DNA from 2 places in the Sphingomonas sp. ABOLE genome. Region 2 is predicted to be linked to the other one. Evidence: riboswitches for the same ligand, from Rfam matches in the RefSeq annotation. Region 2 holds a riboswitch; the other holds the start of a gene.
The links. Region 2 has a riboswitch for glycine ahead of gcvT (glycine cleavage system aminomethyltransferase GcvT). Riboswitches for the same ligand answer to the same signal wherever they lie in the genome.
Positions count from the first base shown of each region.

Region 1: another riboswitch for glycine. It lies ahead of CA234_RS03445 (L-serine ammonia-lyase); the one in region 2 lies ahead of gcvT (glycine cleavage system aminomethyltransferase GcvT).

Region 1 covers NZ_QQWY01000003.1:184,045-190,764, reverse strand. Annotated here, with positions in the region: gene glmU (bifunctional UDP-N-acetylglucosamine diphosphorylase/glucosamine-1-phosphate N-acetyltransferase GlmU) at 1-612, opposite strand, end outside; gene CA234_RS03450 (HAD-IA family hydrolase) at 698-1,375, shown strand; glycine riboswitch at 1,404-1,493, shown strand; gene CA234_RS03445 (L-serine ammonia-lyase) at 1,596-2,981, shown strand; gene CA234_RS03440 (dienelactone hydrolase) at 2,988-4,298, opposite strand; gene CA234_RS03435 (TonB-dependent receptor) at 4,358-6,640, opposite strand.
Region 2 covers NZ_QQWY01000018.1:38,628-45,347, forward strand. Annotated here, with positions in the region: gene thrB (homoserine kinase) at 1-102, opposite strand, end outside; gene ispH (4-hydroxy-3-methylbut-2-enyl diphosphate reductase) at 102-1,055, opposite strand; gene CA234_RS12675 (hypothetical protein) at 1,184-1,816, shown strand; glycine riboswitch at 2,068-2,158, shown strand; gene gcvT (glycine cleavage system aminomethyltransferase GcvT) at 2,325-3,485, shown strand; gene gcvH (glycine cleavage system protein GcvH) at 3,487-3,858, shown strand; gene gcvPA (aminomethyl-transferring glycine dehydrogenase subunit GcvPA) at 4,109-5,467, shown strand; gene gcvPB (aminomethyl-transferring glycine dehydrogenase subunit GcvPB) at 5,464-6,720, shown strand, end outside.

The sequences.
Region 1 (6,720 bases), on a different contig from region 2:
GTCGGTCAGGTAATATTCGCTGGCGGCGTTGTCGTTCTTCAGCCGGTCGAGCAGCACGAACAGATCGGCGCCCCGCACCGCCATCAGCCCCGAATTGCACAGGGTGACGGCGCGCTCCTCCGGCGAAGCGTCCTTGTACTCGACGATCTTCGACAGGCGATCGCCGCCCTCGATGATCAGCCGGCCATAGGCGCCGGGATCGGCCGGGCGGAAGCCGAGCACCACGACGGCGGGCTGGTCCGCGCCATGCAGCCGCTCGACCATCCGCCGCATCGTCGCGGTGGTGACGAGGGGCACGTCGCCATAGAGGATCAGCACGTCGCCGTCGAAGCCCGCCAGCGCGTCCTTGGCCTGGAGCACGGCGTGCCCGGTGCCGAGCTGCTCGGCCTGATGCGCCGTCTCCGCGCCCAGTGGGGTGACGGCAACCTCCACCTGCTCGCGCCCGGCGCCGACCACCACGACCTCGCGCGCGGCGCCCAGCGCCTTCACGCTGTCGATCAGGTGGAGCAGCATCGGCCGTCCGGCAATCGGGTGCAGCACCTTGTGGGTATCGGATTTCATCCGCGTGCCCTTGCCGGCGGCGAGGATGATCGCGGCGATGGGTGCAGTCACGTGGCCAGTCTCCGGTCGAAATGGGGTGCAACCCCTGCCACGCTGGACATGGCTTTTCCAGCACGATGCTGCCATGCGGCACGCCATGCCCCTGCCCTTCCGGACCATCGGATTCGACCTCGACGGCACGCTGCTCGATACCAGCGGCGACCTTGCCGCGACGCTCAACCGCGTGCTCGCCGAGGACGGCCGGCCGGCCCTGCCGCTCGACCGCATCCTGTCCATGGTCGGCCGCGGCGTGCACAAGCTGCTGGAGCAGGCGGTCGCGGCGACAGGCGGCGGCGATGCGGCGGTGGTGGCACGGGTCTATCCGCGCTTCGTCGCGACCTATGGCGACCATATCGCCGAGCATAGCCGCCTTTATCCCGGCGTGCTCGACGCGCTCGATGCGCTGGCCGCGCAGGGCATCAAGCTGGCGGTGGTCACCAACAAGCTGGAGGCGCTCAGCCTGCCGCTGCTGGAGGCGACCGGCCTGCTCCCGCGCTTCACCACCGTGATCGGCGGCGACACGCTCGGCCCCGGCACCGCCAAGCCTTCGCCCGCGCCGATCCTGGAGATGGTCCGGCGCTGCGGCGACCCGGCGGCGTTCGTCGGCGATTCGATCTACGACGTGCAGGCGGCGCAGGCGGCGAGCGTCCCCGTGATCGCGTGCAGCTTCGGCTTCTCGCAGGTGCCGGTGACCACGCTCGGCGCCGAGGCGGTGATCGATTCCTTCGCCGAACTGCTGCCCGCGCTGGAAGCCCTTCGCCCAATCAGCGTTTGACAGCGCGCGGCCGCACGGCGAAACACACGCTGTCGGAAAGGGAGAGAATCCGGGCAACCGGATCGCCGAAGGAGCAACCGCCCCGGAAACTCTCAGGCAAAAGGACCTTCCGGCCACAACATTCTGGAGAGTGGCGCCGCGCGCGCCCGCCGACGGGATAGCGATCTCAGGCAAACGGACAGAAGGGGCCCGCAACCGAGTGTTTCAGGAGACGGGTTCCGTGGCGACCAAAGGCGTCGGGCCGAATGCAGGGCCGATCAGCATCACCGACGTGTTCACCATCGGCATCGGGCCGTCGAGCTCGCATACCGTGGGGCCGATGCGCGCCGCGCGCGACTTCGCCGCCTGGGTAATCGCCGACGGGCGGAGCGTCACCAAGCTGTGCTGCGAGCTGTTCGGCTCGCTGGCACTGACCGGCAAGGGCCACGCCACCGATCGCGCGGTGGTGCTGGGGCTGGCGGGCGAGCGGCCCGAGGGTGTCGATCCCGATGCGGTGGAGCCGATGCTAGCAGACATCGCTGCGCAGCGCCGGCTGCGGCTTGGCGGCACTGCGCTGGTGCCGTTCGATCCCGAAACCGACATCAAGTTCCGCAAGCGCCAGTTCCTCCCCGGCCATCCCAACGGCATGAAGCTGCGCGCCACGCTGATCGACGGCGCGGTGCTGGAGCGGACATATTATTCGGTCGGCGGCGGCGCGATCCGGCGCGAGGGCGAGGAAGCCGCGGCAGGCCTTTCCGCCGGTACCAACCATCCCTTCGCCAGCGCCCGCGAGATGCTGCAGCGCTGCGACGAGCTCGGGCTCGACATCGCCGGGCTGATGCTCGCCAACGAACGCGGCTGGCGCGACGATGCGGCGACGCTCGCCTTTGTCGACGGCATCCATGATGCGATGAACGCGTGCATGGATCGCGGCATGGCGCAGGACGGCATCCTGCCCGGCGGCCTGGAAGTCCCCCGCCGCGCACGCAAGCTCCACCAGAAGCTGATCGCGCGCGGCCCCCGCGTCGAGCCCGCCTCGGTGCTCGAATGGGTGAGCCTCTGGGCACTCGCGGTGAACGAGGAAAATGCCGCCGGCGGCCGCGTCGTCACCGCTCCCACCAATGGCGCGGCAGGGGTGATCCCGGCGGTGCTGCGCTACTACGAATGCTTCGTCGGCAATGCGACCAAGGACGGGGCGCGCCGCCTGCTGCTCACCGCCGCGGCGATCGGCATCCTCTACAAGCGCCAGGCGTCGATTTCGGCGGCCGAGATGGGATGCCAGGGCGAAGTGGGCGTCGCCTGCTCGATGGCGGCGGCAGGCCTCGCCGCGGCGCTGGGCGGCAGCAACGCGCAGATCGAGAATGCCGCCGAGATCGGCATGGAGCATAATCTCGGCCTCACCTGCGATCCGATCGGCGGGCTGGTGCAGATCCCCTGCATCGAGCGCAACACGATGGGCGCGGTCAAGGCGATCAACGCCGCGATGCTCGCGCTTCACGGCGACGGCACGCACAAGGTCTCGCTCGATGCGGTGATCGAGACGATGCGCCAGACCGGCCTCGACATGCGCTCCAAGTACAAGGAGACGAGCCTGGGCGGCCTGGCGGTCAACGTCGTCGAGTGCTGACCGGGCTCAGGGCTGCGCGGGCTTGAACTCGAAGTTCATCCCCGAGATTCGGCTGGGCTGGAAGCCCTTCCAGATCGTCGAGGCCGGCGCGCCGGGGCTGAACCCGGCGTAGCGGCCGCCGGGCGCGCCTTGCCATTTGCCGTCGTTCGAGTTCGGCACCAAGCCGTCGATGTACGCGGCCTTGGCTTCCTCGCCCTTCACATAGCGATCGAGGAACGCGGTGATGAAGTGCGCCTGCACTGCCATCAGCCGGTCCTTGCGCCACACCGCGTCCTCGAACCAGTCCAGGTCCCAGAAGCTTTCGCGCATCGCCGGGGGCGCGCCGATCAGCGCAATGCTGTGCGCCGCCTCGCGGAAGGTGAGCAGGTAACGCGGGGCATGCACTTCCTGGTCGAACAGCGTGCGCACGCCCGGATCATAGCCGACGACATGGTCCTGGCTGCCGACGATGAACAGCGTCGGCGCACGGATCGCCGCAACGCCCGGTGCGGCCCAGAGCGGCGTGCCGTAGAGGTTGCTGGCGGGCGAGATCGCCACCACCGCCTTGAGATCGGCGACCTTGAGGCGCTCCGCCTTCTCCGCCCCGGCCACATAGGGCGCGAGCACGCCGCGCGTCGCGCCCGCCACCGCCGGATCGAGCGGCGCGCCGGCGGCGGTGAGCACGCCGTAACCGCCCATCGAATAGCCGATCAGCGCGGTGCGCGCGGCATCGGCGGCGGCGAACGCCCCCTGCCCGGCCTGCGCCCGGCGCTGGGCCTCGGCAGCGACGAAGGCGATGTCGAGCGGGCGGCTGGTCAACGGTCCGGCGCGCGCGGCCGGCGTGCGGATGGTGATCGGCGGATCGCGGAAGGCGGGCGCGACCACGACATAGCCCTTGCTTGCGAGGTTCTCGCCGAGCCAGGACAGCACCTCCGGGGTGTTGCTATAGCCATGGGCGAGGATCACCAGCGGGAAGCGCCCCTTGGCGGCCGCCGCGCCCGGCGTGGCGAGCCCCGGCACCTCGAACGGCACGTCGCTGCCCTTCTCGCCCGGCAGCGCGGTCCGATAGCGGGTGCCCGCGCCTTTTGCCGCGGCCGGATACCAGAGCTTGATCGGGATGTGCCGGTCGACGATCGCGGGCTTGTCGGCGCCCTGTAGCGGATCGGCCCGGCCCGCTTCCACGAACTCGAGATCGGCCACCCCGACGCCGTAGCTGCCGAGCGCCGCCAGCTCCGGCGCGTCGACGCTGGGCCGTGCCGGTGCCTGCTGCGCGTGGCCCTGAAACGCAAAAATCGCGGCTGCGCATGCTGCGGCCGCGATTCCAATTCTGCCGATCATTCGGTCCCCTCTCCTGATGGAGAGGGCGGAGGCATCGCCCCCGCCCTCCCGCGTGTGCATCAGTAATTTACACCGAAGCGCAGGCCTGCATAGCGACGGAAATCGCGCGGCAGGACCGACTGGGTGGCGATCTGCTTGCCGAAATTGCCGCCCGAGTTGACCAGCGCCGGGAAATACTGCTTGTCGAACAGGTTGTTGACGAACAGCGTCGCTTCCCAGCGGCGCTTGTGGTCGCGCACGCCGGCGCTCAGGTTGAAGATGCTGAACGCGGGCTGGAAGGTCTCCGGATCGCGCGCCGCATAATAGACGCTCGACTGATACTGCCAGCTGCCGACGAGCACGCCGTTCAGCTTCTCGGTCAGCGCCGGGCTATAGTCGATCGCCATCGACCCCTTCCATTCGGGCGCCTGGATCGCCCGCGTGCCGGTGAGCACCTGATAGCTAAGCTTGCCCTGCGTGATGCAGCCCTGCGCCGGACCCTGCTGGGTGTAGCACGGCGCCGCCGGGAACGAGAGATAGGTCGCGTCGAGATAGGTGAGGCCGCCGTTGATCGTCAGGTCACGCATCACGCGTGCCGCGGCTTCGAACTCCAGGCCCTTGGTGTTCATCTTGCCGACGTTGGTCAGGCGGAAATTGGAGGTCCCGTCCGCCAGCTGCTCGATCGTCTGTGCCTGCAGGTCGGTATAGTCGGTGCTGAAATAGGTGACGTTAAACGTCACGCGGCGCCCGAAGAACTGCGAGCGGAGGCCGAACTCCCAGTCCTTCGAGGTTTCGGGCCGGATCGGACCGGCGGCGGCGCGGTTCTTGTCGAAGTTGCTGGTCAGATCGTAGGTCTGGCCCTTGTAGCCGGTGGCATAGCTGCCGAACGCGAGGATGTCGCGCGTCGCCTGCCAGTTGAGGCCCAGCCGGTAGGTGGTGGCGTCGTCGCTGGCATGGCCAGCATAGCTGGTCGCCAGGCGCCGGTCGTCGAACGTGTATTCCACGCGCTCGTTCTGCGCGCGGCCGCCGACGGTGGCGGTAAGGTGCTGGATGAACTCCCAGTCGATCTGGCCGAACGCCGCGATCTGGCGCGAGCCCGAGGTGGCGAACCAGTTCTGCGGCGAGGTCACCGGCCCGCGATAGAAGCGGCGCTGGAAGGCGGCATCGGCGTAGTAGACGCCCAGCGCATAGCGGAACGCGTCCTCGCCCGGCGAGAGCAGGCGGATTTCCTGGGTGAACAGGCGCGACTGGAAGCGGCCGTCCTGGATGTTGCGGCCGATCGCGCCCGGGGCGACGGTGTCGTCCTGGTCGATATAGTCGTTCATGTGGAACTTGTCGTACGAGGTCAGGCCCAGCACCTGCATCTTGCCGATATTGATGTCGGTACGCAGGATGCCGCCGCCGCCGGCGAACTTGGTGCCGGCGCGATCATTGTTGGCGATCTTCTGGTTGTCCGGCTCGATCGTGATCCCCGGCAGCACCACGTCGGTGGTCAGGCCCGGAGTGTTGAGGAAGGTCGCCCCCGGGGTGACGCGGATGAACGGGCGGCCGAAATCGGTCTTGCCGTCGACATAGTTGCCGGAGAGCGTGAAGATCACGTCCGGCGTCGCCTTCCACTTCAGCTTGGCGCGGGTGTTCAGCGTCTCGCGGCCGTTGACGCGCTTGTTGTTGAACACGTTGAGGACGTTGCCGTCCCAGTTCGAATAGCTCGCCGAGACGACATAGCCGAGATTGTCGTTGATCGGCCCGGTGACGCTGAAATTGCCGCCATATTCGCGGTCGTCGGTCGCCAGCACATTGGCCTTCACATGGAAGTCCTTGGTCGGCTGAACCGTCATGATCTTGATCAGGCCGGCCGAGGCCGCCTTGCCGTACAGCGTGCTCTGCGGCCCGCGCAGCACTTCGATCATCGCCACGTCGGGCAGGTCGGAGAAGGCACGCGCCTGGAAGGCGAGCGGCACGCCGTCGACGGTCACCGCCACCGAGGATTCGACGCCGATCGCATAGGCAAAGGTGCCGATGCCGCGCAGCGAGACGTTGGCGTTGACCGGGTTTTCCGAGGGGCGGATCACCAGCGAGGGCGAGACCTTGCCGAGATCCTGGAAGTGGCGGACGCCCTGCGCCTCGAGATCGGCGGGCGTCACCACCTGCACCGCGAGGGGGACGTTCTGGATGTTCTCGAAGCGCTTCTGCGCGGTGGTGGTGACGATGATCTCGCCATCGTCCTGGCCGGCGGCCGGCGCGGCCTGGGCGGGTGCCCCCGCACCCTTGTCAGCTTCCTCGGGCGTCGCGGCATAGGCGCTGCCGGCGAGGAACGTGGCGGCCAGCGCGACGGCGCGTGCCGAAAATGGGAAACCCCTCATGAAACTTGAACCCCTTGCGTGATGCTATCGTTTGCCTCTCCCAAGCTGGAACGGCCGGCTACGCGGGTGCGCGCGCCGAC
Region 2 (6,720 bases):
CACCCCCTCGGCGATGCCCTTGGCCGAGACCAGCTCGCCGACGTCGAAGCGCTCGAGGAACGCCGACAGCGCCTCGGCCGAAACCTGCGTGTAGACGGCCATTACGCAGCCTCGAGCCCGCGCGGCAGCTTGAACACGACGTTCTCTTCCACCGTCTCCACCTCGCGCTCGGTCACCGCGAACCGGGTGCCGAGCTGCTCGACGACTTCGCGGACCAAGACTTCCGGGGCCGAGGCGCCGGCGCTGATACCGACGCGGGTCACGCCGTCGAACCAGGCGAAGTCGATCTCGGCGGCGCGCTGGATCAGCACCGCACGGGCGCCGCCACGCTTGGCGACCTCGACCAGCCGCAGCGAGTTGGACGAATTGGGCGCGCCGATCACCAGCACCAGCTCGGCCTGCTCGGCGATCGCCTTCACCGCCCCCTGCCGGTTCGAGGTGGCATAGCAGATGTCGTCCGCGCCCGGCGCCAGCATCGTCGGGAAGCGGCGCTTGAGGATGCCGAGCACCGCGGCGGTATCGTCCACCGACAGCGTGGTCTGGGTGAGAAAGGCGAGATTCTCGGGATCGGGCACCACCACCGATTCGGCATCGGCCTCGGTCTCGACCAGCGTCATCGCGCCTTCGGGGACCTGGCCGAAGGTGCCGATCACCTCGGGGTGGCCCTGATGCCCGACGAACAGGATGTGGCGCCCGGCGGCGACGTGGCGCTCGGCCTGGCGATGGACCTTGGAGACCAGCGGGCAGGTCGCGTCGAGATAGGAAAGCCCGCGTTGCTCGGCCTTGTGCGGCACCGCCTTGGGCACGCCGTGGGCGGAGAACACCACCGGCACGCCGTCCGGCACATGGTCCAGCGTCTCGACGAACACGGCGCCCTTGGCGCGCAGATTCTCGACGACGAACTTGTTGTGGACGATCTCGTGCCGGACATAGACCGGCGCGCCATATTTCTCGATCGCGAGTTCGACGATGCGGATCGCGCGGTCGACGCCGGCGCAGAAGCCGCGGGGCGCTGCGATCAGCAGCTCCAGGGGACGCTTTTCGGTGTTTGCCATCGGGTGGAGCCTCTACGCGATTGCTTGCGCGGGCGGAAGGCGGTTCCTATGGTGCGCGCCGTTCCGGTCCCCGTCTCGTCGCAGATGGGGGGCGGCTGTTCGGTTCGAAAGGTTGCCCTCCCTTGTCTGTGCCTAAGTTCACCGTTCCCGCCCTGATCCTGCTCGCCGCCAGCGGTTGCGCCCGCACCGGCGAAATCACCGAAGGCGGCATCAGCGCGGTGCGCACCGCCTGCCCGACGGTGGCGATTCCGGCCGGCACCGGCGACGTGACGCTGTTCGATCCGGCGACCAGCCGCGAGGCGAGCGCGATCGACGTGGTGGCGACGATCACCAACATCCAGTCGACCTGCAACGATGCCGGCGCGCAGGTGGTGACCGACGTCAAGTTCGACGTCCTGGCCCGCCGCCGCGATGCCGGTCCGGCACGCGACGTGGTGCTGCCCTATTTCCTCACCGTGGTGCGCGGCGGGACCAATGTCGAGGCGAAGCGTGTCGCCAACGTTACGCTCCATTTCGAGGCGGGCCAGCTCCGCGCCAGCGCCGTGGGGACGGCGACGAGCAGCGTCTCGCACGCCGCCGCGACGCTCCCCGACGAGGTCCGTCGCCGCCTGACCGCCAAGCGCAAGGCAGGCGAGGAATCGGCGGCGACCGATCCGCTGAGCGATCCGTCGGTGCGTCGCGCGGTGCTCTCGGCGACGTTCGAGGCGCTGGTGGGCTTCCAGCTGACCGACGAGCAGCTCAAGTACAACGCGACGCGGTGATCCTACGTTAAGATCCTCCCCGGAACGGGGAGGGGGACCGCGCGGCGCAAGCCGCGTGGTGGAGGGGCGCGCCGACAGGCGCGGTTGCGCTGCCAACGCAGAACTACCGCCGCTGGCGCGGCGGCCCCTCCACCATGCTGCGCATGGTCCCCCTCCCCGTTCCGGGGAGGATCTAAAATCACCACTATCCCGATTGACTCGCGCCAGCCGTCCCGCCAAGGCTCGCGGACGTCGATGCCGGGCAACCGGCATGGGCATGCGCGGGAGAGAATCCGGTTCGCCGGATCGCCGAAGGAGCAACCGCCCCGGAATCTCTCAGGCACCGAGGACCGCGCAGGCCACGACACTCTGGAAAGCGAGACGGCCGCCGAGGCCGGGCTCCACCGAAGGGGTAAGCCGGGTACCACCCGTGCGAAAGCTCTCAGGTTCCGTGACAGAGGGGGCGATGGTGTTGCGAAGGGCTTCGGCTCCACGCGCGCCGTTGAAACCCTGATGCCCGGAGTGCCCCATGAGCGAAGCCGCCGAAGATACCGCCACCGACCTGCCGATCGAGACGCTGCCGCTCGACGCCTGGCACCGCGCGCGCGGCGGCCGGATGGTGCCGTTCGCGGGCTATGCCATGCCGGTCCAGTATGAAGGCATCATGGCCGAGCATCTCTGGACGCGCGAACATGCCGGGCTGTTCGACGTCAGCCATATGGGCCAGCTGCTCTTCTCGGGCGTCGACTTCGACGCCGGCCTCGAAAAGCTGCTGCCGGGCGACGTGAAGGGCCTGGGCGAGGGCCGGATGCGCTATTCGCTGCTGCTCAGCGAAGAAGGCGGCATTCACGACGACCTGATGATGACCCGGCTGCCCGCCGACAATGCCTTCGAGATCGAGGGCGGCACGATCTACATGGTCGTCAACGGCGCGACCAAGTGGGACGATCTGGGCGTGTTCCGCGAGTTCCTGCCAGACGAAGTGACGATCAACCATCTCGAGGATCAGGCGCTGCTGGCGCTGCAGGGGCCGGAGGCGGTGACCGCGCTCGCACGCGTGCTGCCGGGCGTCGAGACGCTGGTGTTCATGACAGCCGCCGCGTTCGAATGGAACGGCAACCCGCTCTGGGTCAGCCGCTCGGGCTATACCGGCGAGGACGGCTACGAGATTTCGCTGCCGGGCGAGGCGGCGGAGGCGTTCGCCGACGCGCTCACCGCGCAGCCCGAGGTGAAGCCGATCGGCCTGGGCGCGCGCGATTCGCTGCGCCTGGAGGCCGGCCTGCCGCTCTACGGCCATGACCTCGATCTGGAGACCACGCCAGTCGCCGCCGATCTGGGCTTCGCGCTGTCCAAGCGCCGCCGCGAAGAGGGCGGTTTCGCCGGTGCCGAGCGCATCCTCGCCGAGCGCGAGCAGGGCAGCGCCATGAAGCGCGTCGGCCTGATCGTCGAGGGCCGCCAGCCGGTGCGCGAGGGCGCGGCGGTGGTCGATGCCTCGGGCGCCGAGGTCGGCAAGGTCACCTCGGGCGGGTTCGCGCCTTCGGTGCAGAAGCCGATCGCGATGGCCTATGTGCCCTCGGCCCTTGCAGCGGCCGGTACCAAGATTACGCTTGTCCAGCGGGGCAAGCAGCATTCCGCGGAGGTCGTTGCGATGCCCTTCGTCCCCCACCGCTATGTCCGAAAGGGAGCGTGACATGAGCCGTTATTTTACCGAAGACCATGAGTGGATCGAAGTCGACGGCGACGTCGCGACGGTCGGCATCACCGAATATGCCCAGAGCCAGCTCGGCGACATCGTGTTCGTCGAAGTGCCCGACGAGGGCAAGGAACTGAGCAAGGGCGACGATGCCGCGGTCGTCGAGAGCGTCAAGGCGGCGTCGGACGTGTATGCGCCGGTGTCGGGCACCGTCGTCGAGGGCAACAGCGACCTCGCCGACAACCCCGCGCTGGTGAACGAGGATCCGGAAGGCGAAGGCTGGTTCTTCAAGATGACGCTCAGCGACGAGAGCGAGCTGGAAGGCCTGATGAACGAGGCCAAGTACCAGGCGTTCGTCGCCAAGCTGTGATCTCTTATTAGCCCCTCCCCCTCCTGGGGGGAGGGAGGGGCCCGCTGCCGGAGGCAGTGGGAGGGAGAGGGTGAGCGGTTGCTCAGGCAACCGCTCACCCTCTCCAAGCTGCGCTAGGCGCTGAAGCGCCAAGCTCCGCTATCCTCCCCCTCGAGGGGGAGGAACGAAAGCATGATGGGATTGCCACCCTTCACGGGATCATCCCACCCCATAATCCCTCCCATTTGCGGGAGGTAGAGTAGGACAGTCGATGCGCTACCTGCCCCTTACCCCGGCCGACCGTCAGGCAATGCTTGGCACGATCGGCGCCCCGTCGATCGACGATCTGTTCGTCGACGTGCCCGAAAGCGCCCGCCTGAGCGGGCCGATCGCCGGCCTGCCGATGCATGCGTCGGAACTCGCGGTCGAACGCCACATGACCGCGCTGGCGCGCAAGAACCTCGCCGCCGGCGAGGTGCCGTTCTTCCTGGGGGCAGGGGCCTATCGCCACCATGTGCCGGCCTCGGTCGATCACCTCATCCAGCGCGGCGAGTTCCTCACCGCCTACACGCCCTACCAGCCGGAAATCGCGCAGGGCACGCTGCAGATGATGTTCGAGTTCCAGAGCCAGATCGCCCGGCTGCTGGGTTGCGACGTCGCCAATGCCTCGATGTACGACGGCTCGACCGCGTGCTGGGAAGCGATCTCGATGGCGCGCCGCGTCACCAAGCGCGGCAAGGCGATCCTCTCGGGCGGTCTGCACCCGCATTATGTCTCGGTCGCCAAGACGATGGCGCGCTTCACCGGCGATCAGCTCGTCACCGGCGTGCCGACGCTGAGCCCCGAGCCCGACACGCTCGACCTGATCAACGCGATCGACGCCGACACCTCGTGCGTCGTCGTCCAGTATCCGGACATTCTCGGCCGCATCGAGGACATGTCGGCGCTGGCCGAGGCCTGCCACGCCAAGAAGGCGCTGCTGATCGCCGTCGTCACCGAGCCGGTGGCGCTGGGGGCGATCAAGGCGCCGGGCGAGATGGGCGCGGACATCGTCGTCGGCGAGGGCCAGTCGCTCGGCGTCGGCCTGCAATTCGGCGGGCCGTATGTCGGCCTGTTCGCCTGCTCGGAAAAGCTGGTGCGCCAGATGCCGGGCCGCCTTTGTGGCGAGACGGTGGACGCCAGCGGCAAGCGCGGCTTCGTGCTGACGCTCTCCACCCGCGAGCAGCATATCCGCCGCGAAAAGGCGACGTCGAACATCTGCACCAGCTCGGTGCTGTGCGCGCTCGCCATGTCGGTGCACATGACGCTCTTGGGCGAGAAGGGCCTGCGCCAGCTCGCCGAGCTCAACCATGTCGGCGCCAGCGCCGCCGCCGATCGCCTCGCCGACGTGGACGGGGTGGAGCTGGTCACCGACCGGTTCTTCAACGAATTCACCCTGAAGCTGTCCAAGGAAGCGCGCCCCGTCGTCCGCCAGCTTGCCGACAAGGGCATCCTGGCCGGCGTGTCGCTCGGCCGCCTCTATCCGGGCGTCGAGGAGTTGCAGAACGGCCTCGTCGTCGCGGTCACCGAAACCACCACGGAGGAGGACGTCGAGACGCTTGCCTCCGCACTCGAGGAGGTGCTGGCATGAGCACGATCAATCCGTCGGGCTGGCGCCCCACCACGCCGTCGGGAGGTGGCGAGAGCGCCGAGGGCACGTACACCGGCAACCGCGCGCTGATGCTGGAAGAGGCGCTGATCTTCGAGATCGGCTCCACCGACACCACCGGCGTCGATTTCGGTGAGGCCCCTGCGGGCAAGTCGCGCCTCGCGGGCATGGAGCGCTCGAAGGCCATCGGCCTGCCGGGCCTGTCCGAGCCCGAGACGGTGCGCCACTATACCCGCCTCAGCCGCCAGAACTATGCCATCGATCTCGGCCTGTTCCCGCTGGGCAGCTGCACGATGAAGCACAATCCGCGCCTCAACGAGCGGATGGCACGCCTGCCGGGCTTCGCCGACATCCACCCGCTGCAGCCGGTCGATACCGTGCAGGGCGCGCTGGAGGCGATCGACCAGCTCGCGCACTGGCTGATCACGCTCACCGGCATGCAGGCGGTGGCGATGAGCCCCAAGGCCGGCGCGCATGGCGAACTCTGCGGCGTGCTGGCGATCCGCGCCGCGCTCGACGCCAAGGGCGAGACCGCGCGCCGCATCATGCTGGTGCCGGAATCGGCGCACGGCACCAACCCGGCGACGGCGGCCTTCGCCGGCTTCGCGGTGGAGGACATCCCCGCGACGCCGGAAGGCCGGGTCGACGTGGCGGCACTCAAGGCGCGGCTGGGGCCGGACATCGCCGGCGTGATGATCACCAACCCGAACACCTGCGGCCTGTTCGAGCCGGACCTCAAGGACATTTCCGACGCGGTCCATGCCGCCGGCGGCTATGTCTATTGCGACGGCGCCAACTTCAACGCGATCGTCGGCCGGGTGCGCCCGGGTGATCTCGGCGTCGATGCGATGCACATCAACCTGCACAAGACCTTCTCCACCCCGCATGGCGGCGGCGGTCCGGGTTCGGGCCCGGTGGTGCTGTCGGCGGCGCTGGCGCCCTATGCACCGTTGCCCTTCGTCGAGAAGACGGCCGATGGCTATCGCCTCGTCGAGGAGGAGAATGCCGAGGAGCATCATGCCGGCACCTTCGGCCGCATGACCGCCTTCCACGGCCAGATGGGCATGTTCACCCGCGCGCTGACCTATATCCTCAGCCACGGTGCCGACGGCCTGCGCCAGGTCGCCGAGGATTCGGTGCTCAATGCCAATTACGTGCTGCGCGCGATGGAGGACGTGCTCGACGCACCCTTCGCCAAGACCGGCCCGTGCATGCATGAGGCGATCTTCAGCGAC